Regions from separate parts of the Sphingobacterium sp. KH_072 genome, predicted to be linked through region 3. Evidence: riboswitches for the same ligand, from Rfam matches in the RefSeq annotation. Region 3 holds a riboswitch; each other region holds the start of a gene.
The links. Region 3 has a riboswitch for S-adenosylmethionine ahead of metF (methylenetetrahydrofolate reductase [NAD(P)H]). Riboswitches for the same ligand answer to the same signal wherever they lie in the genome.

Region 1 (4,261 bases), 1.8 Mb from region 3:
TCCCACTCTATCGTTGCGGGTGGTTTTGAACTAATATCGTATACTACGCGGTTGATTCCTTTCACGTGGTTGATAATCTCATTGGAAATCTTTGCTAACAGATCGTACGGCAAATGAATCCAATCTGCCGTCATTCCATCCAAAGAACCCACAGCGCGCAAAGCGACTACATGCTCGTAGGTACGCTCGTCGCCCATGACACCAACAGATTGTACTGGCAAGAAAATCGTGCCCGCTTGCCAGATTTTGTCATACCATCCTGACTCACGAAGATTCCGAATGTAGATGTCATCAGCTTCTTGCAAAATCCGTACCTTTTCCTCCGTCACATCGCCTAAAATACGAATACCGAATCCAGGACCTGGGAATGGATGTCTGCCTAAGATCGTAGGATCTACTTCCAATGTCTTTCCGACACGCCTTACCTCATCTTTAAATAAGGTTCTCAATGGTTCGATGACATTCAGTTTCATATAATCTGGCAATCCGCCCACATTGTGGTGCGATTTGATCGTAGCCGAAGGGCCATTCACAGATATCGATTCGATAACGTCTGGATAGATCGTACCTTGACCCAACCATTTCGCTTCTACGCCTTCTGGCAACTCGGCCTGAATTTGCTTTGCAGCATCATCAAATACATCAATGAAAGAAGCTCCAATGATTTTACGCTTTTGCTCTGGATCAGATACACCAGCAAGTTTGCTATAAAATTGATCTTTGGCATTGACGCCTTTAATATTTAATCCCATGTGCTCGTATGAATCTAGCACTTCTTGGAATTCATTTTTGCGTAATAACCCGTGATCCACGAAGAAACAGTGCAATTTGTCGCCGATAGCATGATGTAGCAATACGGCAGCTACCGTAGAATCCACACCGCCAGATAGCGCCATGATGACGTGATCATCACCTAACTGTGTTTTCAGATCTTCAATAGTCATCTCGACGAACGCATCAGCGGTCCAATCTTGTGTACATCCACAGATATTTACCACAAAATTCTTCACCAATACTTGACCATCTGTACTATGCGTTACCTCTGGGTGAAATTGAATACCATACGTACGTGTACCTTCAATGTGATACGCTGCTACACGCACTTTGTCGGTACTAGCAATTACCCGAAAAGTAGAAGGCACCTCTTTAATCGTATCTCCATGCGACATCCACACTTGTGATTGCGTTGGGATGCCCGTCATCAAAGGATTTTCCTGATCTACAAATAACAAGTTTGCTCTTCCGTATTCTCTGATTTCGGAAGGCAATACCTCTCCGCCAGAATGTTGAGCCAGATATTGGGCACCATAACAAACACCTAATACAGGATAATCCCGCATCATGGCAGAATAATCTACTTGTGGTGCATCTTCCTGACGAACGGAATATGGACTACCTGAAAAAATGATACCTTTAACCGTCTCATCGAAGGCAGGAATGTTATTAAAAGGATGAATTTCACAATATACGTTCAATTCGCGCACGCGACGCGCGATCAACTGCGTATATTGTGACCCAAAATCGAGGATAATAATTTTTTCTGACATGACGCAAAGTTACATATTCAGGATGATTTTTACACGGCGAAATCTTCTTACCTTAGCTTTTACACTATTCTTAATAAATAGACATGAAATTTGGCAGCGTTACAGACCCATCATCCATCGATTTTTCCTTACCCAAAACACCTTCAGCTACGCTGGAATTACTAAAAAAGCATCAGTCTGATGAGCCTTTTGAAGTATATGTGGGCTGCGCCAAATGGAACAAGAAAGAATTGAAAGGATTTTATCCGAGAGGTACTAAAGATGAATTGGCCTATTATGCGACGAAGTTTAATTCGATCGAATTGAATGCCACGTTTTACAACTCTCCGTCCAAAGAGCAGGTAGAAACTTGGAAAGGTAAAACAGGTAAGGATTTCAAATTTTTTCCAAAAATACCACAATCCATTAGTCACTATGGCCGCCTGCTGAATACCGATGAAAAGGTAAAAGCATTTGTCGACTCGGCGGTACTATTCGAGGACAAGTTGGGCATGGCATTTCTACAGATGCACGATAACTATAAGCCCAAAGATTTTGACCGATTGGAATCCTTTCTAGAAAACTTCCCTGCTGGATATCCCCTCGCTATTGAAGTGCGCAACGAAGGTTGGTTTGCGGATAAAGAGGTCGCCGAGCGTTATTTCGCTTTGCTAGAGAAAACAGATAAAACCAACATCCTTGTGGATACCGCCGGACGGCGAGATTTATTGCACATGCGACTCACCACGCCTGTTGCCTTTGTACGTTATGTGGGTGCCAATGTTCCGTCGGATTACACGCGCTTGGACGAATGGGTGGAGCGCATCGGCGAATGGAGAGAAGCAGGTTTACAAAAGTTGTATTTCTTCATTCACCAAAATATGGAGGAAGCATCCCCACTCCTAGCCGATCATTTTATCCAATTGATGAATAAATCGTTTGGCTTGAATTTGAAATTACCAAATGGTGACAAATTATTTTAAAGTTTATTTGGAGTTCACTAAATAGTCTACTAAGTTTGTAGAGTATTTAGAATTGCACGGTGCAATACCAACCGAGTTCGCAGAACCACGGTGGTTTTAATAATACGGGATTTATTCCAAAACAGATTAAATGGCCGTTCAGAATACGATTGATGGTTTCACCTTTAATAATTCTATTGTATGCAAACTCCACACGAACTGTACCAGCATTTGGTTCAAAATTTTCACAATTACTCTATCAAAGAACTCGTTAACTTGAATAACGATCTTGTCCGAAATGCTTCGTGGGGCACACAGAAAGCAGCCTTTAGAACAGCTGTGCTCAATAGCCTCGCACTCAAAGGCGTGAATTTATCCCGTATCATTTCACATGATGACGGATTCACAACCGTACAACTGGTACCAGTAGAGTTGGGCGAGGACAATACGTTGATTCCCCTCGCCTGCTGATGAAGTCGTTTATTGATGCGTGATCGCATAGAGCGCAAATGTGCCTAGCCAATGCGAGCCCATATAATCGTCCTCTTTACCGAGGTTGGGCAATGTAAAGTCTAGGTGTGCATCCGCGATATCACGCAAATGTGCTAATGCAGGAACTTGGCGTGCAATACCATACAGACAAGCAGCTCGGCTATAGTTCAAACCATCGAGATGTACTAACTGGCCGTCGCTGCGATCTTTAACAATAGCTGGCTCCAATTTAAAATCTTCGGCATACATTTGCGGCAAAAATTCGTTGAGCCAAGTTTTATACGCTTTATTATCCAATACCTTACTCATCAAATAGGCTTCTTCCAGACAGGGCGAAAGAAAGTCTGATCCGCTCGGCTCATAAGAGAAATCACAGTTTTTATCTTCTTGATACAACCGTATCGCGTGCTCTGTGATGGCATCAGCCAATGCTTGATCATTCGCCGTAAGGGCATAATCGTACATCAAGGATAATCCGAAAGCGGTATTATCGTGCTTGCCACTGCGAATTGGATAAACCAATTTGGGCAAATAGTCCAACAATTTGCCGCGCAAAAGATCGACCATGGGTTGCAAGGATTGGCTCCATCTTTTCGCATCCGCATCTTCCCAAGTCAACAACTCTTCCTGCAGCTTCAATAACCACGCCCACCCGTAGGTGCGCTCGAAAGATAAGTTATGTTTATCTTCAAAGAAAGCTTTTTCAATAGCCGCATTATTGTCGGTAATCAAGGCATTTAATGTAGCACGCACCTCACCTTGGCTATCTAGATCATCAAAAGATTTCAGCAGCTTTATGATAGACCAATAACCGTGTACAGAGGAATGCCAATCATAGCAGCCGTAAAAGATAGGCCGCAATACGCGCGGCGGTTTTAGATCTGCATCGCTACCAATAGATTGTCCCAACTTATTCGGATATTCTACCGTAATACAGTGAACCGGCATCTCAAAGATTGTTTTCGCTTGCTCAGCACTTAATTCAAATTTTGGATGCGCTTCTACTGAATTACCTTCTTCCTTTGCCTGTTCAGAATTTTGACAGGAGAATAGCGAGCCGCTAACGATCCCAGCTAATAAGAAAAAATAAATGCGATTTAAATTGAAATATGCAAACATATTTAATGGCAATTAGTTATTTGTACAATCTATAAAGATAGTAAATACATTTTTCATGCGTACAAATCATTTCCTTATAACATGTTGAGATATCAAATAGGATGAGTGATAACTGTAAAATTAAATATGGAGAGAACTTAAATCTAGACAATTGCTAATAAA
Region 2 (4,261 bases), 1.5 Mb from region 3:
ACCTTGTTGCAATATATCTTCCTCAAATAATTTTCCAGATAGTGACTTACGCCTATAAATAGAAAATATTGTCCCGATCGATATGTTCACGTCAATATTAGAGGAGCCGTCCAGCGGATCGATACAGACGATGTACTTTCCATCAGAAGATCCTTCGGATGATGAAAAATCTAATCCTTCCTCATGTTCTTCTGAGGCAATGTAGCAACACTCTCCACCCCGCCTCAGTGCAGATATAAATTCTTGATCTGCCAATACATCTAATTTTTGCTGTTCTTCGCCTTGCACATTGGTTTGTCCGAAAGAGCCCAAAATTTCTCCAAGTCCAGCTTTATTCACTTCTCGATTTACCACTTTTGCAGCAATACCAATATCACGAAGTAAGCGTGATAACTCCCCTTTGGCAAAGGGAAATTCGGCTTGTTTCTCGATAATGAATTGCCCTAAGGTCTTGTATTCCATAATGTATGATCCAGCAACTTAATCCACGTATTTTTGATAATTCTGTTCAAAAAGATCTTTCAACTCCTGCGCTTTGTGCGTATAACTTTCTGGATCTTGCCATAGCGACTGCGGATCCAAGATATTATCAGGCACCTGCGGGCAGGCAATCGGCATAGCCAGATCGAAAGTTGGATGTTGCACAAAATGTTCGTCATCCAAAGCTCCTTGCATCACGGCACGAATCATAGCTCGGGTGTGATAAAGTGGTATGCGGCGACCTATGCCATAAGGTCCTCCGATCCATCCCGTATTTACGAGCCACACTTGTGTAGAAGTATCTTGTTGCAAACGATCGCGAAGCATTTCGGCGTAGCGCATAGCATGCAGCGGCAAGAAAGCCTGACCAAAGCAAGCTGAAAAAGTAGCGACGGGCTCTGCAACTCCTACCTCAGTACCGGCCACTTTCGCCGTATAGCCATTTAAGAAGTAATACATCGCTTGTTCTACTGTCAATTTAGACAATGGTGGCAACACGCCAAAAGCATCTGCCGTCAAGAAAAAAATATGTTTCGGCGCAGCCGAACGATTGATCTTGACCACATTAGGGATATAATTTATTGGGTAGGAAACACGAATATTTTCAGTGACCGAACTATTGCCATAATCCAGATGGCGACTATTCGGCAAAAAAAGCATATTTTCTGTCAAAGCCCCGAAGCGCACAGCACCAAAGATATCGGGTTCACTTTCTACTTTCAGATTTATGCATTTGGCATAGCAGCCTCCTTCTAAGTTAAAAATTCCATCGTCAGACCAGCCATGTTCATCGTCACCAATGAGATAGCGATCATGATCTGCTGACAACGTCGTTTTGCCTGTGCCTGACAATCCAAAGAATAAAGCAGTGTCTCCATTTTTACCCGTGTTTGCCGAGCAATGCATTGAAAATACATTATGCTCTTGCGGCAGCACAAAGTTCATCATCGAAAACATACTTTTCTTAATTTCACCAGTATATGCTGTGCCAATAATCAATACCTTTCGTGTCGTAAAATCTAGCACCACCGCATTCGAAGCGCACAGGCCTAGTTCTTCATGATTTTCAATTTTCAGCAGTGAGGCGACCCAAACAGTCCAATCACGGTGATTTTCGACCTCTTGCTCCGGAAGAAACATATTGCTGATAAACAAATCTTGCGCAGCAAGCTCCGTCGCAAAATGGATTTTTCTGCCATATTTTGCATACGTTGCAATATTGGCTGTACGTGTATACAACGCTTTACTCCTATCCAGGTATTTTTTCACTTGTTGCTCCAATATCTCAAATACCTCCGTAGATATACCCTGATTGATATCATTCCAATGTACCGCATCTTCAGTCGTCTCATCGCGTACAATGTACCGATCGCGCGGAGAACGCCCAGTAAATGTTCCTGTCATAATATTTAGTGCCCCTGAAGCCGAAAATGTCGCTTCCCTTTTCTTTACAGCATGCTCGATCAATTCCGAAGGAGTCAACTCGCTGTACAACTCACCCTTTGGCTCCAGAACAAGTCCAGATAAAGATTCTTGAAGAATTTTTTGCATTACAGTTTATTCGTTTTGTTATACGAAACAAAATTAACTAATGCATCTTCACGAAACGCTAACATTAAGCTTATTGTATCAACTACACTAAAACAAACATCTGATTTACAGCTTTTTAAATTAAAGATTAAATTATAAAAAATGCTAAAACATTTTAGCTATTTTTATTGAAAAATCAGTGCTCGATTACAGTATCAAAAGCGATCATACGCAATCCAATTTCGACTTACTTAAGCAACGGTAGACAGCACAGAAAAATTACAAATAACTCTCCAATTACATTTTTTTAGCTTAAACTCTTGCTAGGCTCCCCAAAAAACCTATATTTGCTTTGTATATCATTCGATAATACAAATCAATACCTTCTTCTATCGATTCAGGTCTTGATTTATACAGAAGTGGCGAGAGACTGGCTCGATGACCCACTGGCAACCAACAACACGAAGTTGAAAAGGTGCCAATTCCTGTCCGAAACATTGTTTTGGAGTATATAAATAATAGAACAGATGAACGACAAAACACATTTTACACCTTTATTGGCATACACGTCACAGCGTGTTTCCACCACACTTTTCATTTCTTCGCCCAGAGTAATCGTAGTCTGTCAGGCTCGAATGCGGTAGTCGTTGTTGGGATAGCTCGTAAGCTGTGATCTGTACATTGCTTACCTTCATTTCGACCAAATAGACGACAGCCATCTTTCTTACAGACTATTCTTTATTCACGCACATAATAAATTCACTATTATGACCTACAAAAAAACATTACAATACGAGACTTTACAAATACATGCCGGCCAAGAAGCAGATCCCACCACTGGGGCACGCGCACTTCCCATATATCAAACATCATCTTATGTCTTTAACAATGCAGAACATGGCGCAAACCTATTTGCATTAAAGGAGTTCGGCAATATCTACACTCGAATTATGAATCCGACTACGGATGTCTTCGAGAAGCGCATTGCCGCATTGGAAGGTGGCGTCGCTGCCGTAGCTGTTGCCTCAGGACAAGCAGCCCAGTTTATTGCATTAAATAACATCCTCGAAAGTGGTGATAACTTTATCTCCAGCTCTCATTTGTACGGCGGTACGTTCAATCAATTCAAAGTTGCTTTTAAACGTTTAGGTATTGAAGTTCGATTTGCAGATCAAGGTGATCCAGACGAATTTGAAAAATTGATTGATGACCGTACTAAAGCCCTATATGTGGAGACAATCGGCAATCCAGCATACAGCATTCCTGACTTCGAGCGACTGTCTGCCATTTCCAAAAAGTATGACCTTCCGATTGTAGTCGACAATACCTTTGGTGCAGGCGGTTATCTGTTCAAACCATTAGAACACGGTGCACACATCGTGGTAGAATCTGCCACAAAATGGATTGGCGGACATGGCACTAGTATTGGTGGTGTCATTGTCGATGGCGGAAATTACAATTGGGGCAACGGAAAATTTAAACAATTTTCAGAGCCTTCCGAAGGATATCACGGATTGGTCTTTGCCGATGTATTTGGAGAAAACAGCTCATTTGGCAATATACAATTTGCTATTCGTGCTCGCGTAGAAGGACTACGTGATTTTGGATCAGCGCTCTCCCCTTTCAATTCTTTCTTGCTAACACAAGGTTTGGAAACACTTTCGCTTCGCGTGCAAAGGCATGTAGATAATGCATTAGAGATCGCGCAATGGCTGGAAAACCATGCTCAGGTTGAATCGGTAAGCTACCCCGGACTGAAAAGCCATCCGTATCATGACTCGGCTCAAAAATACCTGAAAAATGGTTACGGTGCTGTCTTATCTTTTGCCATTCGCGGCGGCAGCGAAAAAGCGAACGACTTTATTGATGCTTTGGAGCTCATCAGCCACGTTGCTAATGTGGGCGATGCCAAAACGCTGATTATTCATCCGGCTGCTACTACACATCAACAATTAAGTGCTGCCGAGCAGCAACGATCTGGCGTATATCCGGGCGTATTACGCTTATCTGTAGGAATCGAACACGTCGACGATATCAAAGCCGATTTGGAGCAAGCTTTTGAATCGCTTTAAATTTTATATAACTAAAAAACAATTTAAGATAAAATGAGTGAAAAATTAACGATTGGGATGTTTGGTTTTGGCGTAGTTGGCCAAGGACTGTACGACATTATCAAAACCAAAGACCTAAATCTGGAAATAAAGAAATTTGTGATCAAAAATCCAGCGAAGCAACGCTCGCTTCCCGACCA
Region 3 (4,261 bases):
GCGTTTGCACGCGCGGTAATAGGCCCGTGAGTGAGAAGAACTGAATCGGTCCCTCATGTCCATTATCCACCAGCGTAATCAAGGCGTCAATCGCCGTCAGGCTACTGCCCACGATGCTCACACGTGATTGCTTATCTTGAATCTCTTGGAGCAATCGGCTGGTAGGCCAAGGTGAGCAAAAGAAATGATCGGTCTTTTTCAGCTTCGCAAATGTGGAAGACTCTGGGTTTCCTGTTGCTAGGATCACGTAGTCAAACGACACGTTGCGTTCGTCGTCGGTTTGTAGTATGACCGTGTTTTCTGCAGAGATATCTGCGGCGATGATTTCAGTCGGATCTGTTTTGATATCAAGGCCAGCTTCCTGTCCCCATCTGCGATAGGTGTCCAACATAGCTTGAACATAATTGCCGTACAACATCCGAGGCGGATAGCTGTCGGGGTGCGTGCTTACCTGCGGATAACTTTCTTCGATCCACTCACTATGCTGATGCATCCATTGTACGAAGTGCATGCGCTCTTTTGGGAAGATACCCATCAGCCCTGCTTTCGTATTTAGAAGATGGCCTTGTTGCTCGGTGCCAAAGGCCAGCCCGTCGCCAAATTCCTTCCGTTTTTCAAATAGGGTGATGGAAATCGGAAACGGGTTTCCCTGCGTAAGATGCTTTTGTACCAGTTGGATAAAGCAAGCTACGCCACTAGCTCCCGATCCTACGATGGCAATTTTTTTTGGTAGATGTTTGACCATACAACTACCTAAACAGGAATCGCTAATGATTGTTTAGCTAAGCTAGCTGTTGCACAATGTTTTTGGTCGGCCCGGGATTACTCATGGTATAAAAGTGTAATACAGGCGCGCCAAAAGCGATGAGTTCTCGACATTGATTTACTAACCACTCTTCTCCGACTTGTCGTACTTCTGCATTATTCTTGCAACTCTCTACCGCCTCAGACAGTTCTTCGGGTATATCTAGGTGAAAAATGCGCGGTAAAGTGATCAGTTGTTTTTTAGTAGTCAATGGCTTTAATCCGGGGATGATCGGCACATGGATATCATGCTCACGACATTTGGTGACAAATTCTTTGTAACGGTCTACATTGAAGAACATTTGCGTAACGATAAATTCGGCGCCCATATCCACCTTCTTTTTTAGCCATTTGAAGTCGGCCTGTGCATTTGGCGCTTCAAAGTGCTTCTCAGGATAGCCAGCTACGCCGATACAAAAATCAGTTTTCGAAGAAGTCGTGATATCCTCATGCAGGTATTTTCCGTCGTTCATGTCCTTCACTTGTTGCAACAAATCGGTGGCATAGGCATGTCCGCCTTCGGTCGGGATAAAATCGGCATCGCCTTTACGCGCATCACCACGAAGTACCAATACATTATCTATTCCCAAGAAATCCAGATCAATTAAGGCATTTTCTGTTTCTTCTTTGGTGAAACCGCCACAGATCAAATGTGGTACGGCATCGACCTTATATTTGTTCATAATCGCGGCACAAATAGCTACTGTACCTGGGCGCTTACGATAAGAAACCCGCTCTAACAAGCCATTTGGATGTTGTTTATACAAATAATCTTCGCGATGATAGGTGACGTCGATAAAAGGTGGTTTGAATTCCATCAACTCATCCATGGTTTGGAAGATGTTTTGGATTCCCTGACCTTTTGCAGGAGGTAGCAGCTCAAAAGAAAACAAGGTTTTTCCTTGTGCATTCGTGATATGATCGATGATCTTCATATGTATCTGTTTCTTGAATGGAAGGCTTGCAGAGAAGAGGTGCTGGTTAGTGCTCCTGTTCGCTTATCATTCCCTTCGTTGTGAACGGGTAGATTGTAGCACCTTGACATGAGTCAGGTTGCTAAGGCGTCCGCGGGTCTAATCCCTCAGCCTTTCTCTATAAGCAATCACAAATATGGGAAAACGGTGTGGGATAACAAAATGCGGAACGATTTTAATTCGAGATCGTGCTTTGTCCACCTTTTGTCCACGGCCGTTTCGCTGATGTCCACCTTGTGTACTAAAAAAATAATTTATCCTTGTGAACACAAATAGACAAACGTATCAACATGGAAAACAAGAATCACCCTGACTACAATCCTGGGCCGCGTATTGGCATTACTTTCTCTACTTTCGATTTATTGCATGCTGGTCATATCATGATGCTGGCCGAAGCCAAACGACAATGTGATTACCTCATTTGTGGTTTACAGATGGATCCTACCCTAGATCGTCCGGAAAAAAATGCGCCAACGCAAACGGTGGTAGAGCGCTATATTCAGCTTCGCGGTTGTCAGTATGTCGACGAAATTGTCCCTTATTCTACAGAGCAGGATTTGGAAGATATCTTACGGTCTTTCAAACTCGATGTGCGTATTGTGGGTGATGAATATCAGGATAAGAACTTTACGGGTAGAGCCTATTGCGAACAAAAGGGCATTGAGCTTTATTTCAACAGCCGCGATCACCGATTTTCTAGTTCGGGTTTGCGCCGTATTGTTGCCGAGAAGGAAGCCGAGAAACTAGTCCGTGAAATGACGCCGTAGTACATTAAATACTACATTACGGGTTTTCAATTTTCTGAAATATCAGACTATTTAGTACATTCGTAGAGAATGAAGAAAATAGCCGTTATCGGACAAGGATACGTCGGGTTGCCTTTGGCATTAGCGTTTGCTTCGCATGCGCAAGTAGTCGGATTTGATATTGATGAAGCGCGCGTCAGCGAACTAAACCATGGCGTTGACCGCACGAAGGAGGCAGATCGGGAAGTTTTACGTTCGGCTCTTCAATTTTCGGTAGATACAGACGGTCAGAAAGGTTATATCGCTTCATGTGCTGTGGAAGATCTACGCTCGTGTACGATCTACATCGTTACCGTTCCTACGCCAATTGATGAGTTTAATGCGCCGGATCTCAGGCCTTTGCGCAGTGCAACGCGCATGTTGGGCAAGGTCTTGAAAAAAGGCGATATCGTGATTTACGAATCCACCGTATATCCAGGATGCACCGAGGAAGATTGTGTTCCGATCTTGGAACAAGAATCGGGACTGGTATTCAATGAAGACTTTTTTGCTGGCTATTCTCCCGAACGGATCAATCCGGGAGATAAGGTCAATACGTTGACCACAATCAAGAAGGTGACTTCTGGTTCTACGCCAGCTATTGCCGAAGAAATCGATCAGCTTTATCAAGTTATTATTCACGCAGGTACGCACAAAGCACCGAGCATTAAGGTAGCAGAGGCTTCCAAAGCGATCGAAAACGCGCAACGTGATGTGAACATCTCGTTCGTTAATGAATTGGCTTTGATCTTTGATCGGGTGGGTATTGATACACAAGATGTGTTAGCGGCCGCTGGCACCAAGTTTAATTTTCTTCCTTACAAACCAGGCCTAGTTGGTGGTCACTGCATATCGGTAGATCCGTATTATCTGGCGCACAAAGCAGTTCAGCTCGGCTATCATCCTAATGTAATTCTTTCCGGTCGACGGGTTAACGATTCTGTCGCGGAATTTATTGCTTCGAAAGTGGTCAAATTAATGATTCGCAAGGACATCGCCGTAAAAGGTGCTAAAGCTTTGATCTTAGGAATTACGTTCAAAGAAAACTGTCCAGATATCCGGAATACTAAAGTAAAAGATTTGCATGCGGCATTGGAAGATTACGGTGTGCAGGCGGATGTTGTAGATCCTTGGGCAAGTAGGGAAGAAGTAGAACATGAATATGGCTTACGTTTGAAATCGATGGACGAAGCGTCGCAATCGGGTGGATATGATGCGGTTATCATGGCGGTATCACATCATGAGTTTTTACGATTGGATTTGACGAGCTTTTGTAAAGAGCGTGTCGTGGTTTTTGATATTAAAGGAGTGCTAGACAGAGCTATAGTCGACGCGCGACTTTAATAGCAAAGAGATTCCGCTGCTTGGCATATTTTTTGTGGATTGGGCGCTGTGCATACTACCTGCCTTCCGGTGTGAGTCCATTGAAATTTAGAGTTATATAATAGATAAAAGTAAATACATAGACCAATCATTCGCTATGGAAAAAAATAAAAGAAAAGACTACAATCCAGGGCCACGCGTTGGAATTACATTTTCTACCTTCGACCTGCTTCATGCAGGACATATTATGATGTTGGCAGAAGCAAAAAGACAATGTGATTATCTGATCTGCGGATTGCAAATGGATCCCACATTAGATCGTCCGGAGAAGAATGCACCTACACAAACTGTTGTAGAACGCTACATTCAGTTGCG
Region 4 (4,261 bases), 200 kb from region 3:
CCATAGATTCCAACGCCGCTTTGGTTTCTGGCCAAGCACGAGTTTTCAATCCACAGTCAGGGTTTACCCACAGTTGTGCAGCAGGCACCACCGCTTTTGCTTTACGCAATAGCTCCACCATTTCGTCGGTGCTAGGCACGCGTGGTGAGTGGATATCGTATACACCTGGTCCAATATCGTTTGGATATTTGAAATCACCAGCAAATGCATTTAACAATTTCATCTGAGAACGAGAAGTCTCAATGGTAATTACGTCTGCGTCCATCGCTGCGATATCTTCAATCACATTGTTGAACTCGGAGTAACACATGTGCGTGTGGATCTGTGTATCATCATCTACATTCGAAGAAGATACGCGGAAGGCGCGTACTGCCCATGTCAGGTAATCTTTTTGATCTGCTTTCCGCAAAGGCAATCCTTCGCGAATAGCTGGCTCATCGATTTGAATGATTTTGATACCCGCTTTTTCCAACGCTTGTACCTCGTCCAAGATCGCTAAGGCGATTTGGTAAGTCGTCGTAGAACGTGGTTGATCGTTACGAACAAATGACCATTGTAAGATCGTTACCGGTCCTGTCAACATCCCTTTTACTGGACGGTTTGTCAATGATTGTGCGTAAGCTGACCAACGTACCGTCATATCTTGTGGGCGGTATACATCTCCATAAATAACCGGAGGTTTTACACAACGAGAACCGTAGGATTGTACCCAGCCGTATTGTGTGAATGCGTATCCAGCCAATTGCTCACCGAAATATTCCACCATGTCGTTTCTTTCGAACTCACCGTGTACTAATACGTCGATATCCAATTGCTCCTGCAAGCGAATAGTGCTTTCGGTTTCTTCTGCAATCGCTTTATCGTATTCTTCCTGCGTAATAGCGCCTTTTTTCAAATCTGCACGCCATTTACGCACGTCTTTCGTTTGTGGGAATGAACCAATTGTGGTGGTTGCAAACGCTGGAAGATTGAATTTATCTTGTTGTGCCGTTTTACGATCCGCAAATACCGACGTACGTTTGGCATCTTCATCGGTGATGTTGCTCGTACGCGTTTTTACTTCTGGCTTGTGGATCAATGGCGATGTACGACGGCTTTCTGCAGCCGCTTTGTTGCTTTCAAAACGTTTTTCTGTTTCTGCATCCACTTCACCATCCGCTAAAGTAGCTAGGTCTTTTACCTCGGCTAATTTCTGCTTAGCAAATGCCAACCAGTTTTTAACTTCAGCAGGAAGCGACTCTTCGTTGGTTTCATTATCCAAATCAAATGGTACGTGCAATAGGGAAGAAGCTGGAGCTACCCAAACTCGCTCTTTGCCTAATGCATCGACTGCTTGTTGGATTTTGCTCAAGGATTTTTCGTAGTCATTTTTCCAAATGTTACGTCCTTCTACCACACCCAAAGAAAGGGTTAAGGAAGCAGGAACTTTTGCTAAGATGGTATCCAGTTGATCTTCGCCGCGTACCAAATCGATGTGTAATGCGTGGACTGGCAGGTTCAATGCTAGATCTTCGTTGTCTTTTAGTGCCTCGAAGTACGTTGTAGCGATCAATTTGGTGTCGCCCGCCGCTGCATTCAATTTTTCGAAGACCGTTTTGTACAATCCTTTTACTTTTTCGTCGATATCCAACGCCAAGTACGGCTCATCAATCTGGATATATTGTGCACCAGCCGCCGCTAATTTGGAAACGATCTCTTCGTATACCGGCAACAAACGCTCGATCAGGTCGATGCGGTCAAAACCTTCTTCTTTTTCTTTACCCAACAACAGGTACGTAATTGGACCAATCAATACCGGTTTGGTCTCGATACCCAATGATTTTGCTTCGTTGTATTCTTTTAAGAATTTTTCGGAAGTTAATTTGAATTCCTGATTCTTGGTGAATTCAGGTACCATGTAGTGGTAGTTGGTATCAAACCATTTGGTCATCTCCATAGCCGTAACGTCCACTCCTTCTGCTTGGAAACCTCTTGCTAAGGCAAAATATAGGTCTAAGCTGTAGTCGCCATCAATCTTGTTTAAAAGGGATTGGTAGCGCGCAGGAATTGCCCCGATAGTCAGCGACAAATCCAATACTTGATCATAAAATGAGAAATCATTCGATGGAATCAATGTAAAGCCATTGTCCTGTTGCAATTTCCAGTTGGCTTCGCGGATGCTTTTTGCGGTATGTAGAAGTTCTTCTTGGCTGATTTTTTTTGCCCAATACGCCTCATTCGCTTTTTTCAATTCGCGGAAAGGACCTACTCTTGGGTAACCTAAGTTGTTTGTCGTTAACATAGTTTTATTTCTCTAATTTTTTTCGGATGTACTAATTTGCTATCAGAGAATGGCACCAGAAACAGTGACTTCAGCTTATCTTTCTCTTATCGCTCCCGTACAGGGTAAGAGTAGAATGTAGCACCTTGTCCAAGTGACAGGTTGCCAAGGCTTCAACGGGTCTATTCCCTCTGCCTTTCTCTATAAGCATCACAAACTTATGTAACAAATATATAAATTCCAAATTTCTTGCGAAAAGAGCAATGAAAAAAGGTTTAGCTTACCAAAAGTTTATATCCTTTGCCGTGCACATTCACAATTTCGACGTTTGGATCTTCTTTCAAATACTTTCTAAGTTTGCTCAAGAATACATCCATACTTCTGCCCGTAAAATAATTGTCATCATGCCAGATTTTTACCAAGGCTTCTTCACGCGTCAGTACATCATTCTTCTTCAAACACAGTAAACGCAATAGTTCGGCTTCTTTGGTCGATAATTTCTGTTGTTGCCCTTTGTACGATATCACCTGATTGGTGTAATCAAAGAAATATCCGCCAATTTCAAATTTGTCTGGCGTTTCGTCGTCTTTATCACGCGATGAACGCTTGAGAAGGGCATTAATGCGGAGCAATAACTCTTCTACTCGGAATGGTTTGGTGATATAATCATCGCCACCCAACTCAAAGGCTTGTGTTTTGTCTTCCATCATTCCCTTGGCTGTCGCAAAAATGATTGGAACTGTTTGATCCACTTTGCGGATATCTTTGCCTAGCGAGAATCCGTCTTTCTTTGGCATCATGACATCGAAGATGCATAGATCAAATTCATCTTTGCGGAATGCTTCCAGTGCTTCAATGCCATCTTTGCACAGCACAACGTCAAACTTGCCCTTTAGTTCGAGGTAATCTTTTAAGAGATCGCCTAGATTGGGATCGTCTTCTGCTAGTAGTATTTTTTGAGACATAAGTTCGTTTTAATATGTGTTAATAATCAAGCTATGCTTGTGCTTTTGGTAGCATGAAGTGGTAATGTCACCTCAAATTGTGTGCCTCTATCTTTTTCGCTTTTTACAGAAATCTTGCCATGGAGGATCTTAATGATGTTATTGACATAACTAAGTCCTAATCCAAAGCCTTTAACGTTATGAATATTACCTGTTGGTATCCTGTAAAACTGCTCAAAAATCTTTTCCTGATGCTCTTTGGACATGCCGACGCCTTTATCCGCTACCGAAATGGTAATGCTGTTTTTGGTGCTGAATGATTTGACTGTAATATGCGGCGAATCTTTACTGTATTTAATGGCATTGTCCAAAAGATTGAACATCACATTCGAAAGGTGCAGCTCATCGCCAATCACGACATCGCGTGTAGCCGCCAGATCTACTTGTAATGTACCATTTGCCTTGTCCATTTGCAAATTCATGCTTTCCAATACATCAGTTACTAGCGCATTCATATGCACCTTGGTGCGTTCGATGTTCAGGTTTTCTTTTTCTAGACGGGCAATATTGAGCACGCGCTCGATATGAGAACCAAGGCGTACATTTTCATCATAGATGATGTTGGCCAGTTTGGCTACCCGATTTTCATTCGAAGCGATCTCTTTATCACGGAGCGATTCGCTAGCAATCATGATCGTGGCTACAGGCGTTTTGAATTCGTGCGTCATGTTGTTGATGAAGTCTGTCTTCATCTCGGAGATCTTTTTCTGTCTAAAAATGATGGTTAGCGTATACGCAAAACAACCCACAAGTAATGACAGTAAGGCAAGCACAGCGATCACCATAAAAGTCATGTTGCCAGCGATATGACTTTCCTTATACGGGAAATAAATAGAGAGCAAGCCGGGAGATTTGCCTTGATCGCCCTGAAATAGTGCCGTACTGTATTCAACGGCGTCTTTGAGGCGCAACAAATCACGATCATCCACCTGAGATGCTGCCTGTATAATGAGTGGGGCACTCGGATTGGATCGGATTTCCATCAAGAAAGGTGATA

Region 1: it holds a riboswitch for S-adenosylmethionine, as region 3 does, so the genes downstream of both, AC3IRT_RS10895 (5-oxoprolinase) here and metF (methylenetetrahydrofolate reductase [NAD(P)H]) in region 3, are expected to answer to the same signal.
Region 2: it holds a riboswitch for S-adenosylmethionine, as region 3 does, so the genes downstream of both, AC3IRT_RS12290 (O-acetylhomoserine aminocarboxypropyltransferase/cysteine synthase family protein) here and metF (methylenetetrahydrofolate reductase [NAD(P)H]) in region 3, are expected to answer to the same signal.
Region 4: it holds a riboswitch for S-adenosylmethionine, as region 3 does, so the genes downstream of both, metE (5-methyltetrahydropteroyltriglutamate--homocysteine S-methyltransferase) here and metF (methylenetetrahydrofolate reductase [NAD(P)H]) in region 3, are expected to answer to the same signal.

What each region holds. Positions count from the first base shown of each region.
Region 1 covers NZ_CM174457.1:2,370,367-2,374,627, forward strand. The annotation lists gene guaA (glutamine-hydrolyzing GMP synthase) at 1-1,547, opposite strand, end outside; gene AC3IRT_RS10890 (DUF72 domain-containing protein) at 1,631-2,509, shown strand; SAM-I-IV-variant riboswitch at 2,547-2,643, shown strand; gene AC3IRT_RS10895 (5-oxoprolinase) at 2,690-2,959, shown strand; gene AC3IRT_RS10900 (DUF2891 domain-containing protein) at 2,969-4,099, opposite strand.
Region 2 covers NZ_CM174457.1:2,727,521-2,731,781, forward strand. The annotation lists gene fbp (class 1 fructose-bisphosphatase) at 1-465, opposite strand, end outside; gene pckA (phosphoenolpyruvate carboxykinase (ATP)) at 481-2,031, opposite strand; SAM riboswitch class I at 2,417-2,528, shown strand; gene AC3IRT_RS12290 (O-acetylhomoserine aminocarboxypropyltransferase/cysteine synthase family protein) at 2,778-4,082, shown strand; gene AC3IRT_RS12295 (homoserine dehydrogenase) at 4,116-4,261, shown strand, end outside.
Region 3 covers NZ_CM174457.1:215,309-219,569, forward strand. The annotation lists gene AC3IRT_RS01010 (FAD/NAD(P)-binding protein) at 1-745, opposite strand, end outside; gene metF (methylenetetrahydrofolate reductase [NAD(P)H]) at 783-1,739, opposite strand; SAM riboswitch class I at 1,800-1,905, opposite strand; gene AC3IRT_RS01020 (adenylyltransferase/cytidyltransferase family protein) at 2,069-2,545, shown strand; gene AC3IRT_RS01025 (nucleotide sugar dehydrogenase) at 2,615-3,907, shown strand; gene AC3IRT_RS01030 (adenylyltransferase/cytidyltransferase family protein) at 4,044-4,261, shown strand, end outside.
Region 4 covers NZ_CM174457.1:411,327-415,587, forward strand. The annotation lists gene metE (5-methyltetrahydropteroyltriglutamate--homocysteine S-methyltransferase) at 1-2,281, opposite strand, end outside; SAM riboswitch class I at 2,365-2,470, opposite strand; gene AC3IRT_RS01890 (response regulator transcription factor) at 2,536-3,225, opposite strand; gene AC3IRT_RS01895 (sensor histidine kinase) at 3,252-4,261, opposite strand, start outside.